Regions from separate parts of the Nonomuraea sp. NPDC049129 genome, predicted to be linked through region 1. Evidence: riboswitches for the same ligand, from Rfam matches in the RefSeq annotation. Region 1 holds a riboswitch; each other region holds the start of a gene.

Region 1 (3,953 bases):
CAGCGGGTTGCGGAACACCCCCTGGTAGCCGGCCCCCGCGATGGCCAGCAGTCCGCCGACCACGGCCGCCACCAGCACTCTGGGCAGCCGCAGCTCGAACAGCAGCCCCTGCTCCACGGGGGCCAGCCCCGAGTCCACGTGTACGTACGGCAGCCAGTCGAGCGCCTGGAGCACCACCTGCCACGGCGAGATGTCGGCGGCCCCGCCGAGCAGCCCGGCGACCATGGAGACGGCGAGCACGGCCAGCGCGCCCGCCGTCCACATCGGTCTGGACCTCACTGGCGGGTGGCCGCCTTGCCGACGGCGTCGCTGATGGTCTGTGCCAGGTCGACGACCCGCGGGCCCCAGCGCGAGGCGATGTCGTCGTCGAGCTGGATCACCTGGTCACCCTTGACGGCCGACAGTCCCTTCCAGCCGGGGCGCTTGGCCAGCGTGTCCTTGCTCTGCTGGCAGCACTTCACGTCCGCCAGGAAGATCAGGTCCGGGTCTGCCTGGGCGACGAACTCCGCCGACAGCTTGGGGTAGCCGCCCGCCGGGTCCGGCGCCTTGTCGGCGATGTTGGTGAGGCCGAACATGGCGTAGATCTGCCCGATGAACGTGCTGGACGTCGCCGCGTAGGGGGTCTGGTCGAGTTCGTGGTAGTAGGTGAGCTTCTTGTCCTTGGGGGCGTTCGCCGAGAGCTTGTCGAGGGACGTCTTCATGCCAGTCACGACTTGTCCGGCCTTTTCGGTGTTGCCGGTGGCGGCGCCGAGGTCGGTGATCTCGTCGTACGCCTCGTCGAGCTTGGTGGCGGCGGGCTCCAGGAGGACCGGCACGTTCACCTTGCCCAGCTTGGCGACGATGCCGTCGATGTCGTTGGAGACGATCACCAGGTCGGGCTTCTGGGCGACGATGGCCTCGACGTTCGGCTTGAAGCCGGACAGGTCCGTCTTGGGGACACCGGCCGGGTAGTTGGACTGGTCGTCCACCGCGATGACCTGGGGGCCCGCGCCGATGGCGAAGAGCGTCTCGGTATGGCTGGCGGAGAGCGAGACGATCCGCTCCGGCTTTTTGGCGATGCTGACCTTGCCGTTGCCCGCCTCGACCGTCACGGGGAAGGCGGCGGAGCTGGTCGAGCCGGTCGTGCCGGTCGTGCCGGTGGGGCTCGCGGGTGACGGGGTGGTGGTAGTGCTGGTCTGACCACATCCGGCCAGAACGAGCGTTCCCAGCAGCGCGCCCGCGAAGGCCGTGCGTACGGGCCTCACGAGAAGTCCTTTCACACTGTCGGAACCGAGAGACCCGCTTGAGAGCGACGGATCACCCTTTTCCACGAGGGTTGATGACGTCAGCGCGGAGGCAGGCGACCTGGCTATGACAGTTGCGGGACAGCGCCGGACTCGCACCGGACTTCGCTGCAACTCTGCGCGTCGGACAGACGCTATCAATGCGCCAGATGCGCGTTAAGTCAAGGGGTGCCCAATTGGGCTTCCGCCTCGGCGATGATCTCTTGCAACCTGAGCCCGTGGGCCGCGTCCAGCGGGTGGCCGCCGCCCTGGCGTACGGTCCGCGCGAACTCCTCGGCGATGGTCTCGAACGGATCGTCGTCATCACTGGGCAGCAGCGTCGCGCTGCCCGTCCTGCCGTACACCGCGACACTGGCCGGCGGCAGGTCACCGGCGGCGGCCATGCACAGCGACGCCTCGCTGGCCGCGCCGCCCTCGTGATCGAGCAGCAGTCCGGTCCAGCCGAGCGGGTTGCCGTGCGCGCGCACGCCGGTCACCCGGCCGAGCGCGGCGTCGAGCAGGTCGACCACGTGCGGCCCGACGTCCAGGAGCGCCCCGCGCTCGAGCCGCCACGGGGTGCCGAAGAGGTGGCCGCCCAGCAGGACATCGGAGATGTTCGCGGCGTGACCGCCGAACGCCTCGATTTCCGCGCAGCGCGCCAGGAACTCCCTGACCTGCTTCATATAACGCATGCTGAGCACCATCTGGGAGGCCACACCGGCCTCACGCACGGCATCGGCGAGCCGCCGCGCGTTCTCCAGCGAGTCGGCGAGCGGCTTCTCCAGCAACAACGCCTTCCCGGCCTTCGCCGCGCGCACCCCCAATTCGGCCTGTACGCCCGGCGGCACGCAGAACGCCACGGCCTCGCACGCCTCGAACAACTCCTCGACCCGCTCGAACACCGGCGCCCCCAGCCGAGCGGCAGCCTCCGGACGCCGAGCCCACACGCCGGCGAACCGGAGATGCGGGCTGTTGACCAGCATGGGCGCATGCGCGCGCTCCGCCCACGGCCCCGCCCCGACCAACCCGACCGACACCGGCTCCATTCATCCCCCTTGATCCGCCACAACCCTAATGCGGTTCCTAGGAATGTTCTCCGGGTATCCGGGCTTCCGCTCCCCCGCAGGGGTGTCCGCTCCGAGGGACTCCTGCCACGACAAACCGTCACAGGGATCGAGACAGTCGTGTGACGGACCGCTCCGGGGAATTCCGGTGGTCACCCCGCCGCGTCGCGCCATTGGCGCAGGGCGTGTTCAGGGCGGTGGGCCACCGTGCCGGAGTCGATGACGATGGTCTGTCCCGTGATGCACCGGGACTCAGCCGAGGCGAGGAAGGCGACGAGGTCGGCCACGTCGTCCGGGGTGCAGGCCCAGGGCAGCAGCCGTTCGGCCGCCTTGTCGGCCAGCCGCTCCCGGCCGAGGGCCTGCGCGGCCGCGTCGGTCAGGACCAGTGCGGGCGCGATGGCGTTGCAGCGGATGCCGCGCGAGCCGTACTTGGTGGCCACATAGCGCACGAAACCGGTCAGCGCCGCCTTCGAGGTGCCGTACGCGACGTGCGCGACGTCGCCCAGCAGGCCCGAGACCGACGAGGTGACGACGAACGCGCCGCCGTCGGCCATCACGGGGGCCGCGTGCTTGACCATGAGCAGGCAGCCGCGCAGGTTCACCGCCATCGTGCGGTCCCATACGGCGACGTCGAGGTCCTCGAGGTCGCGGTCGCGGCCGTAGGTGCCGGGGTCGAGCGCGGCCGCGTTGGAGTGGACGATATCCAGGCGGCCGAACGAGGCGAGCAGGTCACCGATCGCCTCGGCCACCTGCTTCTCGTCCGACACGTCACAGACGAGCGCCGTGGCCGTGCCGCCCCTGGCGCGGATGGCGGTGGCGACCGACTTGGCCCCCGCCGCGTGCACGTCCAGGACGCCCACGCAGGCACCCTCGGCGGCCAGGCGCGACGCGCACGCCGCGCCGATGCCCGACCCCGCGCCCGTCACCAGGGCAACCCGCCCATCGAACCGACCCGGCGCGGCACTCACCACGTCACCCGCAGAGCCGTCAGCCCCCGGCCCACGAGGGACTTGCGGTAGACGATGGGCTCGTCGGCGAGCCTCAGCGAGGGTAGGCGGCGGCCGAGCACGTCGAGCGCCGTCCGAAGCTGCAGTCGGCCGAGCGCGGCGCCCACGCAGAAGTGGATGCCGTAGCCGAACACCATGTGGGCGTCGGCGTTGGGCCGGTCGATGACGAACCGGTCCGGGTCGGGGAAGACGGTCTCGTCGTGGGCGGCGGAGTCGGTGGAGAGGAGTACCAACGACTTTTCCGGAATTATCACGTCGTGTAGCGAAATATCCGTGGTGGCGTACCGGAACGACCCGAGGGAGGCGCCGTCGATGCGCATGCACTCCTCCACCGCGTTCTGGATCAGCGGCGGCGCGACTGGCCAGGCGTCCTCGCGCAGTAGCCGCAGGACGCTGTTGGCGAGCTGGTTCGGCACGGTGTCGTTGCCGCCGAGCAGGATCGTGGAGATCAGCTCCACCACCTCGCGGTGACTGAGCTCGGAGCCGATCAGCGAGGTCATGAGCGAGGTGAAGTCGTCGCGCGGCTCCTTGGCGCGGGCCGCGACCAGCCGATCCACGTAATCCAGATAGGTCAGGAAACTGTCGGCCAGTTCGAGCTGGCGGTCGGGCGGCTGCGGCGA
Region 2 (3,953 bases), on a different contig from region 1:
GGTAGTGGTGGCTGGGCGGCAGGTCGGGGTCGTGGTAGATGGCGATCGGGTTGTCGCCGAAGCCGCGTGGCGGCTGGACCATGACCACGACGTTCCCGGCGCGCAGCGCCGCCAGGACGATGTCGCCGTCATGGACGAAGAGCTCGCCGGGCGGGGGTCCCCAGTGCCGCTCGATCCCGGTGCGCAGGCCGGCGGGGAGTGTGCGGTACCAGCGTTCGTAGGAGGCGGCGGAGATGCGTACCGGGTTGCCCGCCAGGTGCTCCTCGGTCAGCCAGTCCTGGTCCTGGCCGCCCGCGGCGATGAGCGCGTGGATGAGCGCGTCGCCGTCCTGCTCGGCCACGCCGGGGAAGCCCTCGCCCAGGTCGTAGCCCGCTTCGGCGAGCCGGGCCAGCAGCCGTACGGTGCTGGCGGGGGTGTCCAGCCCGACGGCGTTGCCGACGCGCGAGTGCTTGGTCGGGTACGCCGACAGCATCACCACCAGCCGCCGCCCGCCGGGCGGGGTGTGGCGCAGCAGCCCGTGGCGTACGGCGATGCCCGCCACCCGCGCGGCCCGCTCCGGGTCGGCGACATAGACGGTCAGCCCGTCCGGATCGATCTCCTTGAAGGAGAACGGCACCGTGATGATCCGCCCGTCGAACTCGGGGATGGCCACCTGCGAGGCGGCGTCCAGCGGCGACAGGCCGTCGTCGTTGTCCTCCCACGCCTGCCTGGACGTGGTCAGGCACAGACCTTGCAGGATCGGCACGTCGAGCGCGGCCAGCGCGCCCACGTCCCACGCCTCGTCGTCCCCGCCCGCGCCCGCCGTCGCGGGACGCGAGCCGCCCGCCGCCAGCACGGTCACCACCAGCGCGTCGGCGGCCCGCAGGGTCTCCAGCAGCTCGGGTTCGGCGGTGCGCAACGAGGAGCAGAACACCGGCAGCGCCTGCCCGCCCGCCTCCTCGACGGCGGCGCAGAGCGTCTCGACGAAGGCCGTGTTGCCCGCCATGTGGTGCGCCCGGTAGTAGAGCACCCCGATCACGGGCCCCTCGTGTGACCGTGCCTCGCGCTCCAGCCGCCCCCAGGACGGCGTGGGCGCCGGCTGCGCGAACCCGCGCCCGGTCAGCAGGACGGTGTCGGACAGGAAGGCGTGCAGCTCGGTCAGGTTGGCGGGCCCGCCGTGCGCCAGGTACGCGTGCGCGTCGGCGCAGACGCCGCCGCTCACCGTGGACAGCTCCATCAGCTCGGCGTCCGGCGCCTGCTCGCCGCCCAGCACCACGACCGGACGGGGCCCGGCCAGCAGCGCGTCGAGCCCCTCCTGCCAGGCGCGGCGACCGCCGAGCAGCCGTACGACGACCAGGTCGGCCCCCTCCAGCAGGCCGGGCAGATCGTCGGGGTCGAGCCGGGCGGGGTTGCCCAGACGGTAGGCGGCGCCACAGGCACGCGCGCTCAGCAGGTCGGTGTCGGAGGTGGAGAGCAGCAGGACGGTATGGCTGTCGCCAGGCACGGCACGATCCTCCCTCGGGGTCCTCGCCCCGGTCGTGGGTGTCGCGACGGCAGGAGTCTCCTGGCTCCCGGATCAGCGCTCACCCCGGCCTTCCCACCCGTTGCCGGGCAGTGGCCTGCGGTGGGGTTCGCTCCCCGGTCACAGTGGCGGGACCGCGCCGGATTCGCACCGGCTTCCTCCCTTTGCCATCGCCTACCCAGGAGCCTACGGCAGGAGCAACCTCCACCAGAAGTGGCGTTACCATCCTCATCGTGTCCATAGCCGACTTTTCCGGACGGGTCCGGCCCGACGCCTGTCCGGGAGCGCTCCAGGTGCACGAGGCCGCCGACGGCCCGCTGGCCCGGGTCCGCCTGCCCGGCGGCGCGGTCTCCGGCGTCCAGCTCCGCGAGCTGGCGGCCTGCGCGGCGGAGCTGGGCTCCGGGGTGGTCGAGCTCACGTCGCGGGCGAACGTACAGGTGCGGGGCCTGCGCGCGCCGGCCGTCTTCGCCGAACGGATCGCCGGCGTCGGGCTGCTGCCCTCGGCCGCGCACGAACGGGTACGCAACATCGTCGCCTCGCCGCTCGGCGGCCGCGGTCCTGCGGGTTTGGTGGACACGCAACCCCTGGTCGAGGCCCTGGACCTGGCGCTGTGCGCGCGGACCCGGCTGGCCGGGCTGCCAGGGCGCTTCCTGTTCGCGCTGGACGACGGCACGGGTGACATGCGGCAGCTGGCCGCCGATGTCACTCTCGTGCCTGCGGCAGTGAATGGTGACGCCTGGGCGGCACTGCCCGACGGCGCGGTGGCGGGCGGTGACGCCTGGGTGTCACTGCTGCTGGCGGGCGTGGACACCGGGCTTGTCGTGCCTCGTGACGCGGCGGTCGGGCAGATGATCGCCGCCGCCGAGGCGTTCCTCGACGAACGGGAGCGCGGGCTTTCCGATCGTGACCGGGGCGCGTGGCGGATCGCGGAGTTAGCGGACGGTCCCGCCCGAATCGCCGCCCACCTCGGCGTTGCGGGCGAGCGTGCGACGACCGCTCTGGACGCATCCTCTCCCCGCTCGGCCCATCGTCCCGGACCTGTCGATCAGCGGGACGGCCGCGTGGCGCTGGAGGCCGTGGTGCCGCTCGGGCGGCTGTCCGCCGCTCAGGTACGCGCTATCGCCGACACCGCCGACGACGGCGGGGCGGTTCCCGTACGGCTGACGCCGTGGCGGACGGTCGTCCTGCTGGACCTGTCCCCCGCCGCGGCCGAGCGGGCGGTGCGGCAGCTGTCCGCGGCAGGGCTGGTGACCGATCCGGCGTCGCCCTGGGTCGGGGTGAGCGCCTGCACCGGACGTCCCGGCTGCGCCAAGTCGCTGGCGGACGTGCAGGAGGACGTACGGCGGTGGGTGGCGACCCTGGACGCGCCCGCTGCGACGCCGGTGCATTGGGCGGGTTGCGAGCGGCGCTGCGGGCTGCCCCGCGGCCGGGTGGTCCAAATGGTGGCCACCGCCGACGGCTACGAGGAACGACCGCTTTGATGGCGGTCAGCTTCGACCGATACGAGGAAAGGCAGCAGTGACCGACTACCTGCGCGACGGCGCCGAGATCTACCGGCGCTCATTCGCGACCATCCGTGCCGAGGCCGACCTCACCGGGATGCCCCCGGATGTGGCCCAGGTGGCGGTGCGGATGATCCACGCGTGTGGCATGACCGACCTCGTCGCCGACCTGGACTGGTCGCCTTCGGTGGTCGTCCGGGCCCGCGCGGCGCTGCGGCGCGGCGCGCCCGTGCTGTGCGACGCGCAGATGGTCGCCTCCGGCGTCACCAGGCGCAGGCTGCCCGCCGGCAACGACGTGGTGTGCACTCTGGGCGAGCCAGGCGTGCCGGAGCTGGCCGAACGCCTCGGCACCACACGCAGCGCCGCCGCCCTGGAGCTGTGGCGCGACCGGCTGGACGGCGCCGTGGTGGCGATCGGCAACGCCCCGACCGCCCTGTTCCGGCTGCTCGAACTGGTCGCCGACGGGGCCGGCAGGCCGGCGGCGGTGCTCGGCGTGCCGGTCGGCTTCATCGGCGCGGCCGAGTCCAAGCGGGCCCTGGCGGACAGCGACCTGGAATACCTGGTGGTGCACGGGCGCCGCGGCGGCAGTGCGATGACGGCGGCGGCGGTCAACGCCATCGCGAACGAGACGGAGTGACGGCGATGACGGGACGGATGTACGGGGTCGGACTGGGCCCGGGAGACCCTGAGCTGGTCACGGTCAAGACGGCCCGGCTGATCGGCGAGGCGGACGTGATCGCGTACCACGCCGCCAGGCACGGCCGCAGCATCGCCCGCTCGATCGCGCTGCCGTACCTGCGGGAGGGGCAGATCGAGGAGTTGCTGCTGTACCCGCTGACCACGGAGACCACCGACCACCCCAGCGGCTACCAGGGCGCGCTGGACGACTTCTACGCCGACTGCGCCGAACGGCTGGCCGCCCACCTGGACGCGGGCCGGACCGTGGTCGT
Region 3 (3,953 bases), on a different contig from region 1:
TACGTGTCGAGCAGCGTCAGGTAGAACTGCACGTGTACGGCCTCCTCGAACAGCTGCCTGCTGAGGTACAGGCGCGCTTCGGGGGCGTTGACGTGCTGATAGAGGTTGAGCACGAGGTTGTTGGCCACGATGGAGTCGCCGGTGGCGAAGAAGGCGACCAGCCGGTTGATCAGGTGGCGCTCCTGCGGCGTCATCCTGGCCAGGTCGGCGAGGTCGGAGTGCAGCTCCACCTCTTCGACGGTCCAGGTGTTGCGGATCGCGGCGCGATAGCGCTCGTAGAAGTCCGGGTAACGCATGGGGCGCAGGGTCAGGTCCATGCCGGGGTCGAGCAGCATTGGGGGTCTCCGTTCGAGGGGGTCTACTACTGGCAGGCTTCGCAGGTTTCCGGGTTCTCCAAGGAGCAGGCGACGGCGTCGAGCGCGATCGTCGTCTGCGCGATCGTCGTCTGGGCGATCCGGGTGGCCGGGCGTGAGCGCAGGTAGTAGGTGGTCTTCAGGCCCTGCTTCCAGGCATAGGCGTACATCGACGACAGCTTGCCGATCGTCGGGCTGGCCATGAACAGGTTGAGCGACTGCGACTGGTCGATGTACGGCTGACGGGCCGCGGCCAGGTCGATGAGCGCCTTCTGCGGCAGCTCCCAGGCCGTCCGGTACAAGGTCTTGAGGTCATCGGGGATGCCCGCGATGTCCTGGACCGAGCCGTCCGCCCGCTTGAGGTCGTCGCGCATCCGCTGCGTCCACAGCCCGCGAGCCTGGAGGTCGGCCACCAGGTAGCGGTTGACCTGGAGGAACTCCCCCGACAGCGTCTCGCGCTTGAACACGTTGGACACCTGCGGCTCGATGCACTCGTAGCACCCGGCGATGGAGGCGATGGTCGCGGTCGGGGCGATGGCGACCATCAGCGAGTTACGCAGCCCGGTCGCGGCGATCTTCGCGCGCACCTCGTCCCAGCGCGGCGACGCGGCGGCGCCGTAGTGGTCGGGGTGCAAGACGCCGCCCGCCGCCCTGGTCTCCTCGTACGACGGATGCCGGCCGCGCTCGACGGCCAGATCGGCGGAGGTGTCGTAGGCGGCCAGGGCGATCTCCTCGGCGACGCGGGTCGACAGCCCCAGCGCCTCGGGCGAGTCGAACGGCAGCCGGAGCGTGAAGAAGACGTCGGCCAGGCCCATCACGCCGAGCCCGATCGGCCGCCAGCGCTTGTTGGCCGCCTCGGCCTCGGCGGTCGGGTAGAAGCCCAGGTCGATGGTCCGGTCCAGGAAGCGCACCGCCGTACGGACGGTCGCGCGCAGCCGGGCCCAGTCGACGCCCTCGCCGGTCAGGTGGGCGGCGAGGTTGATCGAGCCGAGGTTGCACACCGCCGTCTCGCCGTCGCTGGTGACCTCGAGGATCTCGGTGCACAGGTTGGACAGGTGGATGACGTTCTCGGGCCGGGCCGTCTGGTTGGAGGTGCGGTTGGCGGCGTCCTTGAACGTCATCCAGCCGTTGCCGGTCTGGGCGAGGGTGCGCATCATCCGGCCGTAGAGGGTCCGGGCGGGCAGCTGCCGGGTGTAGCGGCCGTCGGCCTCGTAGGCGCGGTAGGCGCGGGTGAACGCCTCGCCGTACAGGTCGGTGAGGTCGGGGACCTGCTTGGGGTCGAACAGCGACCAGACCTCGTCGGCCTCCACCCGCCGCATGAACTCGTCCGGCACCCAGTTGGCCAGGTTGAGGTTGTGCGTACGCCGGGCGTCCTCGCCCGTGTTGTCGCGCAGCTCCAGGAACTCCTCGACGTCGGCGTGCCAGGTCTCCAGGTAGACACAGGCCGCGCCCTTGCGGCGCCCGCCCTGGTTGACGGCGGCGACGGAGGAGTCGAGCGTGCGCAGCCAGGGCACGATGCCGTTGGAGTGCCCGTTGGTGCCCTTGATGAGGGATCCGCGCGAGCGCACCCGGGTCCACGCGATGCCGATGCCCCCGGCGTACTTCGACAGCCTGGCCACCTGCCCGTAGCGGTCGTAGATCGACTCCAGCTCGTCGCGCGGCGAGTCGAGCAGGAAGCACGACGACAGCTGCGGCCGGCGCGAACCGGAGTTGAACAGCGTCGGCGAGCTCGGCAGGTACGACAGCGTGGACATGAGGCCGTACAGCTCGGCGGCCTCGGCGACCGTCTCCGACAGCCCGCAGGCCACGCGGAGCAGGAAGTGCTGCGGCCGTTCGAGCACGGTCCGCGACTCCGGGTGCCGCAGCAGGTAGCGGTCGTAGACCGTACGCAACCCGAAATACTCGAAGCGGTCGTCCGCCTCGCCGGAGACGAGCGCGTCGAGCTCGGCGGCGTGCGCGCCGACGAAGGCGGCGAGCGAGTCCTGGATCAGCCCGGCGGCGTGGCTGGCGGCGATGGACTCGGAGAAGGTCCGCACGCCGTGCCCGGCCGCCTCGTCGGCGATCTCCTCGGCCAGGAGCCGGGCGGCGATCCGGGAGTTGGCCGGATCGGTGATCACTCGTGCGGCGGCCTCCTCGATCGCCAGCCGCCGGTCGACGGTGGCCGGCTGGTGATCGGCCGTGGCCGGCTGGTGATCGGCCTCAATGATCTGCGTCACGTGCTCTCTCCTCGCGAGCTCATCCCCGTGAGGGCGCGTGAGAGCACGGCGGCCCTGGACTCCACGGCCGCCGACGCCCCCGGCCCTCCCTCGAGGCCATGGACACTTCGATGGGCGGAGCCGGCTGGCTCCCCCAACGTCGCCGGCAGGTCTTCGGGCTCGCGGGCATGGTCGATCATTCCTACTGGCCGTCGCTTCCCGGAGATCTCCAGTGCTCGTGACGGCGGTCGTTCCCGCTCACCGCTGCGGGGCAGCCCCGGAATCGCACCGGGTTCCCTTTTGCTCCGCCCCGAGGGGCGAACCAGCGACGATCAGAATCCTACATCTAGTGGCCCTTGGCGCAACTACCCCAGCATGTTGTGTCAGCGGTGTCGAGCATGCCCAGATCGCGGAGCACGGCCCTGGTCCTGCCGATCTCCGAGGCCAGCCACTGTTCGAAGTCGTCGCCGCTGAGCGGGATCGAGGTCCATCCCTCCGCCCGGCAGGCCGCCCGCCACGAGTCGGACCCCGTGACCTCGTCGCAGAGCCGGATGGCGACGGCCTTGCCGTCATCGGTCATGCCTTCGGGCCCCACGGCCGCGCACCAGTCGGCGAAGTCCACCCGCACCCCGCACTCCAGCAGGCTCGGCGCCTCGATGCCGTCCACCCGGCGCGCGCTGGAGACGGCGAGCACCCTGACCAGGCCCTTGCCGATGGCGCGGCGCCAGTCCGCGAGCGTGCCGGTCGCCGCCGCGGCCTTGCCGCCGAGGAGCGCGGCCGAGGCCTCCTCGCTGCCGGGAAAACCGGTGTAGTCGACCTGCCGGGTGTCGGCGCCGAGGCCCTTGGCGATCAGCCCGAACAGCAGGTGGTCGGGCTCGCCCTGCGGGCCGCCCGTCAGGGGCGTGCGGTCGGGGTGGGCGACCAGTTGCGCGCCGAACTGGTCGAAGGTGGCGAACTTGGAGTGTGCGGGCACCACCACCACCTCGATCTGGCCGGTGAGCCGGGCCAGCGGCGTGGCGGTGTCGAGCAACGACAGCCCGTTGTTGAGCTCGGTCGCGGCCAGCGCGGGCAGCCCGGTGACGGTGATCCGGGTGACGGGCGGCGTGCCGGAGACCGGGAAACCGGCGTCGCGGGCGGTTTTGACGAGCGTCTTGGCGACGCGGGCCCAGCGTCCGGCGCCGGGGACGATCGCGAACCGGCCCGAGAGGCCGGCCGCGTTGACGGCGCGTCCGCCGAGGCTCCCCTCCGTGCCACATCCTGTCGCGCAGGCCGCCACCGCCAGGCCGAGCGCGAAGAACCCCCGTCGGCGCATGGCGTCCTCCCCTCGCACCCCATAACTACCCCAGGTCACTGACACTTAACGCACTGTTACACATCAGGGTTGTCATTATCAGGGATCACGAAA
Region 4 (3,953 bases), on a different contig from region 1:
CCTCAAGGCCGCCCGCGACATGCGGCAGAAGCCGCTGGTGATCGCGCACCACGCGGCGCGGTCGGCGACCGGGCTCGGCGTGTGGGGGCAGGACACTCCGCGCGAGTTCCGCAACGGCAACAACACCGCCCCCGACGTGTACGTGGGCTTCGAGGGCGCCCCCGGGCACCAGGCCGGCCCGCTGAACGGCGGCGCCCGCGGCGGGTACGGCAACCACCCCACCTACGGCGGCTTCGACCAGATGACCGCGCGGGTCGGCGGCCTGTGGGACTCGCTGCTGGGCGAGGGGCGGCACTGGTGGATCACGGCCACCTCCGACTCGCACGTGCACTGGACCCGCGGCGGTTCGGACTTCTGGCCGGGCGAGTACAGCAAGACGTACGTGATGGCCCGCCAGGACTACGGCGACATCATGGACGCCCTGCGCAACGGCCGCATCTTCGTCACCACCGGGGACCTGATCACCGCTCTCGACGTCACCGCCGGCAACCAGGGCCGCCAGGCCACCGTGGGCGAGACGCTGGTGGTCAACCGGCGCAACCGCACCGACGTCGAGGTCGAGATCCGGTTCCGGCCGCTGGAGGGCAAGAACGGCAACGGCGACCGCCCGGAGGTGCGGCGCGTCGACCTCATCACCGGGCAGGTGAGCGGCGTGAGCGCCAACCTGGACGCCGACACCAACCCCACCACCAAGGTCGTGGCGCGCTTCGGCCCGGGCGACTGGCGTCGGCAGGGCCGGGACTACGTCATCCGGCACACGCTGAGCGACGTGCAGACCGACAGCTACCTGCGGGTACGCGGCACCAGCACCGACGAGATGGAGCCGGCGGCCGACGGCAAGGAGAGCCCGTGGCAGGACCTGTGGTTCTACTCCAACCCCGTCTTCGTCCGCGTCCGCTAGCCCGCCGGCCTTGGGCGGTCCCGTTCAGCCGCGTCCGCTGACCCGCTCATCCCGGCCGGCCCGCTGACCTGGGGCGGTCCCATGTACCACGCGGGGCCGCCCTCTCTCCGCACCAAGCGCGGCGCCGGGGGTCTTTCAACTGGGGGTCTTTTCAACGGTTACGGGGCCGGGTTACGTTCGCGTTCGGCGAGACTCGGGGATCGTCTGCCTTCCCGTTCCTGTCCCACAGGGGGAATCCGAATGCGCAGAGTCATCACCATCCTGGTCACCGCGCTCTCCGTGACCATCGCCATGGCCGTGCCCGCCAACGCCGACGGCCTGGACGACGTCTTCGCCAAGCTGCTGGTCAAGCAGGTCAAGGGGACGAACGTCGCCAAGCACCTGCGAGCCCTGCAGGACATCACCACCGCCCACGGCGGCATCCGCGCGACCGGCACCAGCGGCTACGACGCCTCCCGCGACTACGTGGCGAACAAACTGCGCAAGGCCGGATACAAGGTCACGCGGCAGCCGATCAACTTCGTCGAGAGCTGGGCCGAGAACACCCCGCCGACGCTGGCGCTCACCGCGCCGAGCGCGAAGACGTACCTACCGAACGAGGACTTCTTCACCTTCCAGCCCTCCCCGTCGGGCGAGGTGACCGCGCCGGTCCAGGGCGTGGACCTCACGCTGCCACCCACCCCCACGCCGACCTCGACCAGTGGCTGCGAAGCGGCGGACTTCGCCGGGTTCGTGGCCGGACGTGTCGCGCTCGTCCAGCGCGGCACCTGCCCGTTCGTCACGAAGGTGCAGAACGCGGCCGCGGCGGGTGCGACCGGGCTCATCATCTTCAACGAAGGCCAGCCGGGTCGTACTGACGCGTTCCCGTTGGACATCGGCGAGTGGCGGGGCGGGATCCCCATGGTGTTCGCCGACTTCGCCGTGGGCAACGAACTCGCGAGCACGCCGGGCGCGACCGTACACCTCAAGGTCGACGCCAACCTCGTGCTCGGCAGCACGGACAACGTGATCGCCGAGACCCGCTTCGGCGACCCGCGCAATGTCGTCATGGTGGGCGCGCACCTCGACAGCGTGACGGCGGGGCCCGGCATCAACGACAACGGCTCGGGCAGCGCGGCGATCCTGGAGGTCGCCGAGGAGATGGCGCTCTACCCGGTCAGGAACAAGGTCCGCTTCGCCTTCTGGGCGGCCGAGGAGATCGGGCTGCTCGGCTCCGATCAGTACGTCGGGTCGCTGTCGCAGGCGCAGCGGGACCGCATCCGGGTGTACTTGAACTTCGACATGGTGGCCACGCCGAACTACGCCTACAAGCTGTACGACGGCGACAATTCCGACAACGTCGGCTCTCCCGCCGGTCCGCCCGGTTCGGCCGAGATCGAGCAGCAGCTGGCGGCGTTCTACGGCTCCCGCGGCCTGCCCACGGTGGGCACGGACTTCGACGGGCGCTCGGACTACGGGCCGTTCATCGCGGTCGGGATCCCGGCCGGCGGCATCTTCACCGGCGCCGAGGGGATCAAGACGGCCGCTGAGGCGGCGCTGTTCGGCGGGACGGCCGGGGTCGCCTACGACGCCTGCTGCCACCAGGCGTGCGACACCATCGCCAACATCAACGCCACGGCGCTGGACGTGGACACGGACGCCATCGCCGACTCCGTTGCCCGATACGCCTCCAACCTCCGCTCCATCCCGCCGCGAGTGGCACCCGCGACCAGCCGTGCGCGCTTCACCCCGCCAACGTCAGCCTTCCTCGATGTGTTGACGCGAACGGGAGGAAAGGATACGTTCCGGTAGATTTCACGGTTGTCCAAGGGAAATCCGGTGAGATGCCGGTGCGGACGCGCCACTGTATCCGGGACGTAGATCCCGGGAGCCAGGTCGCTTGGGCCTCCGTGACCTCATTTGTTGGGACGCGTCATCCCTGAGGAGGCACTGATGAGTGGTCTGTCCGCTCCTACCGTCATTCCGTTCCCCCGTCTGCGGCTGTGGTTGCTGGCCGTACCGGTACTGCTGCTGGTCGCCTACCTGGTGCTGATGGACAACGGCGCCATCTCGCAGACGGGTGCGTACCTGCACGAACTCATGCACGACGGGCGTCACCTGCTCGGCGTGCCCTGCCACTAGACCTCGGCATGGTACGCACCCTGCTGGTCAGGGGCCTGCTTCTGGGCCTGCTGGCCGGATTGATCGCGGGCGGCTTCGCCTTCGCCTTCGGGGAACCGCAGGTGGACAGTGCCATCGCACTGGAACAGGCGCACGCCGCGCAGGAACCTGGCCATGACCACGGCGAGGCGGAGCTGGTCAGCAGGCCAGGCCAGAAGGCCGGGCTCTTCCTAGCCACCGGCCTGTACGGGCTGGCCGTGGGAGGGGTCTTCGCCCTGGTGTACGCGGGTCTGCGGGGCCGGGTCGGTCCCCGGTCGGAGGGCGGGCTGGCGCTCGCCGCCGCCGGGGCGGCGTTCGGGGCGGTGATCCTCGTACCGTTCGTGAAATATCCGGCCAATCCGCCGGCTGTCGGAGACCCGGAAACGATCAACAGCCGGACCGCCCTCTATGTCGTGATGATCCTTGTCGGCCTGGCCGCGATCGCGATCGCGGTGGCGACCGCGCGCCGGGTGACCGCCGGGCCATGGGCGCGGTGGGTCACGGCAGGGGTCGCGTACCTGGTCCCGGTGGTCGCCGCGTGGCTGCTGCTGCCGACCGTGGACGAGGTGCCCGAGGGCTTTCCTGCCACGTTGCTGTGGCAGTTCAGGCTCGTGTCGCTGGGGACGCAGCTCGTCTTCTGGACGGCCTTCGGTGTGCTGTTCGGGTGGGTGAGCGACAGGGCGGCGCGGCGGGCGGCGGCCGTACCCGCGACTGCCGTCTCGCCGGGCTGAGCCGGCGTGCTGTTCGTCCGGCACGCCAGCACGCCGGGGATGCGGACCGCCTGCTTTCCCCTGGCCGATGAGGACGCCGACACGGCGAGCCTGGCCAGAGCACACGGCTTGGCTTCGGTGGTGGCCGACTCGATGGCGGTCGGCTCGGCGGCGACCGGCTCGGCGCTGACCGGCTCGGTGGC

Evidence for each region. Region 1 has a riboswitch for cobalamin ahead of AB0B64_RS46370 (ABC transporter substrate-binding protein). Riboswitches for the same ligand answer to the same signal wherever they lie in the genome.
Region 2: it holds a riboswitch for cobalamin, as region 1 does, so the genes downstream of both, cobN (cobaltochelatase subunit CobN) here and AB0B64_RS46370 (ABC transporter substrate-binding protein) in region 1, are expected to answer to the same signal.
Region 3: it holds a riboswitch for cobalamin, as region 1 does, so the genes downstream of both, AB0B64_RS35585 (ribonucleoside-diphosphate reductase subunit alpha) here and AB0B64_RS46370 (ABC transporter substrate-binding protein) in region 1, are expected to answer to the same signal.
Region 4: it holds a riboswitch for cobalamin, as region 1 does, so the genes downstream of both, AB0B64_RS38635 (CbtB-domain containing protein) here and AB0B64_RS46370 (ABC transporter substrate-binding protein) in region 1, are expected to answer to the same signal.

What each region holds. Positions count from the first base shown of each region.
Region 1 is NZ_JBEZDU010000023.1:17,071-21,023, forward strand. Features, by position in the region: gene AB0B64_RS46365 (iron ABC transporter permease) at 1-264, opposite strand, end outside; gene AB0B64_RS46370 (ABC transporter substrate-binding protein) at 276-1,244, opposite strand; cobalamin riboswitch at 1,317-1,437, opposite strand; gene AB0B64_RS46375 (Gfo/Idh/MocA family oxidoreductase) at 1,445-2,308, opposite strand; gene AB0B64_RS46380 (SDR family oxidoreductase) at 2,479-3,294, opposite strand; gene AB0B64_RS46385 (cytochrome P450) at 3,291-3,953, opposite strand, start outside.
Region 2 is NZ_JBEZDU010000015.1:269,682-273,634, forward strand. Features, by position in the region: gene cobN (cobaltochelatase subunit CobN) at 1-1,483, opposite strand, end outside; cobalamin riboswitch at 1,518-1,706, opposite strand; gene cobG (precorrin-3B synthase) at 1,735-2,982, shown strand; gene AB0B64_RS38675 (precorrin-8X methylmutase) at 3,020-3,640, shown strand; gene AB0B64_RS38680 (precorrin-2 C(20)-methyltransferase) at 3,646-3,953, shown strand, end outside.
Region 3 is NZ_JBEZDU010000013.1:201,601-205,553, forward strand. Features, by position in the region: gene AB0B64_RS35580 (ribonucleotide-diphosphate reductase subunit beta) at 1-335, opposite strand, end outside; gene AB0B64_RS35585 (ribonucleoside-diphosphate reductase subunit alpha) at 362-2,569, opposite strand; cobalamin riboswitch at 2,696-2,890, opposite strand; gene AB0B64_RS35590 (tripartite tricarboxylate transporter substrate-binding protein) at 2,895-3,860, opposite strand.
Region 4 is NZ_JBEZDU010000015.1:259,035-262,987, forward strand. Features, by position in the region: gene AB0B64_RS38625 (hypothetical protein) at 1-901, shown strand, start outside; gene AB0B64_RS38630 (M28 family peptidase) at 1,142-2,692, shown strand; cobalamin riboswitch at 2,670-2,799, shown strand; gene AB0B64_RS38635 (CbtB-domain containing protein) at 2,834-3,022, shown strand; gene AB0B64_RS38640 (CbtA family protein) at 3,031-3,771, shown strand; gene AB0B64_RS38645 (histidine phosphatase family protein) at 3,778-3,953, shown strand, end outside.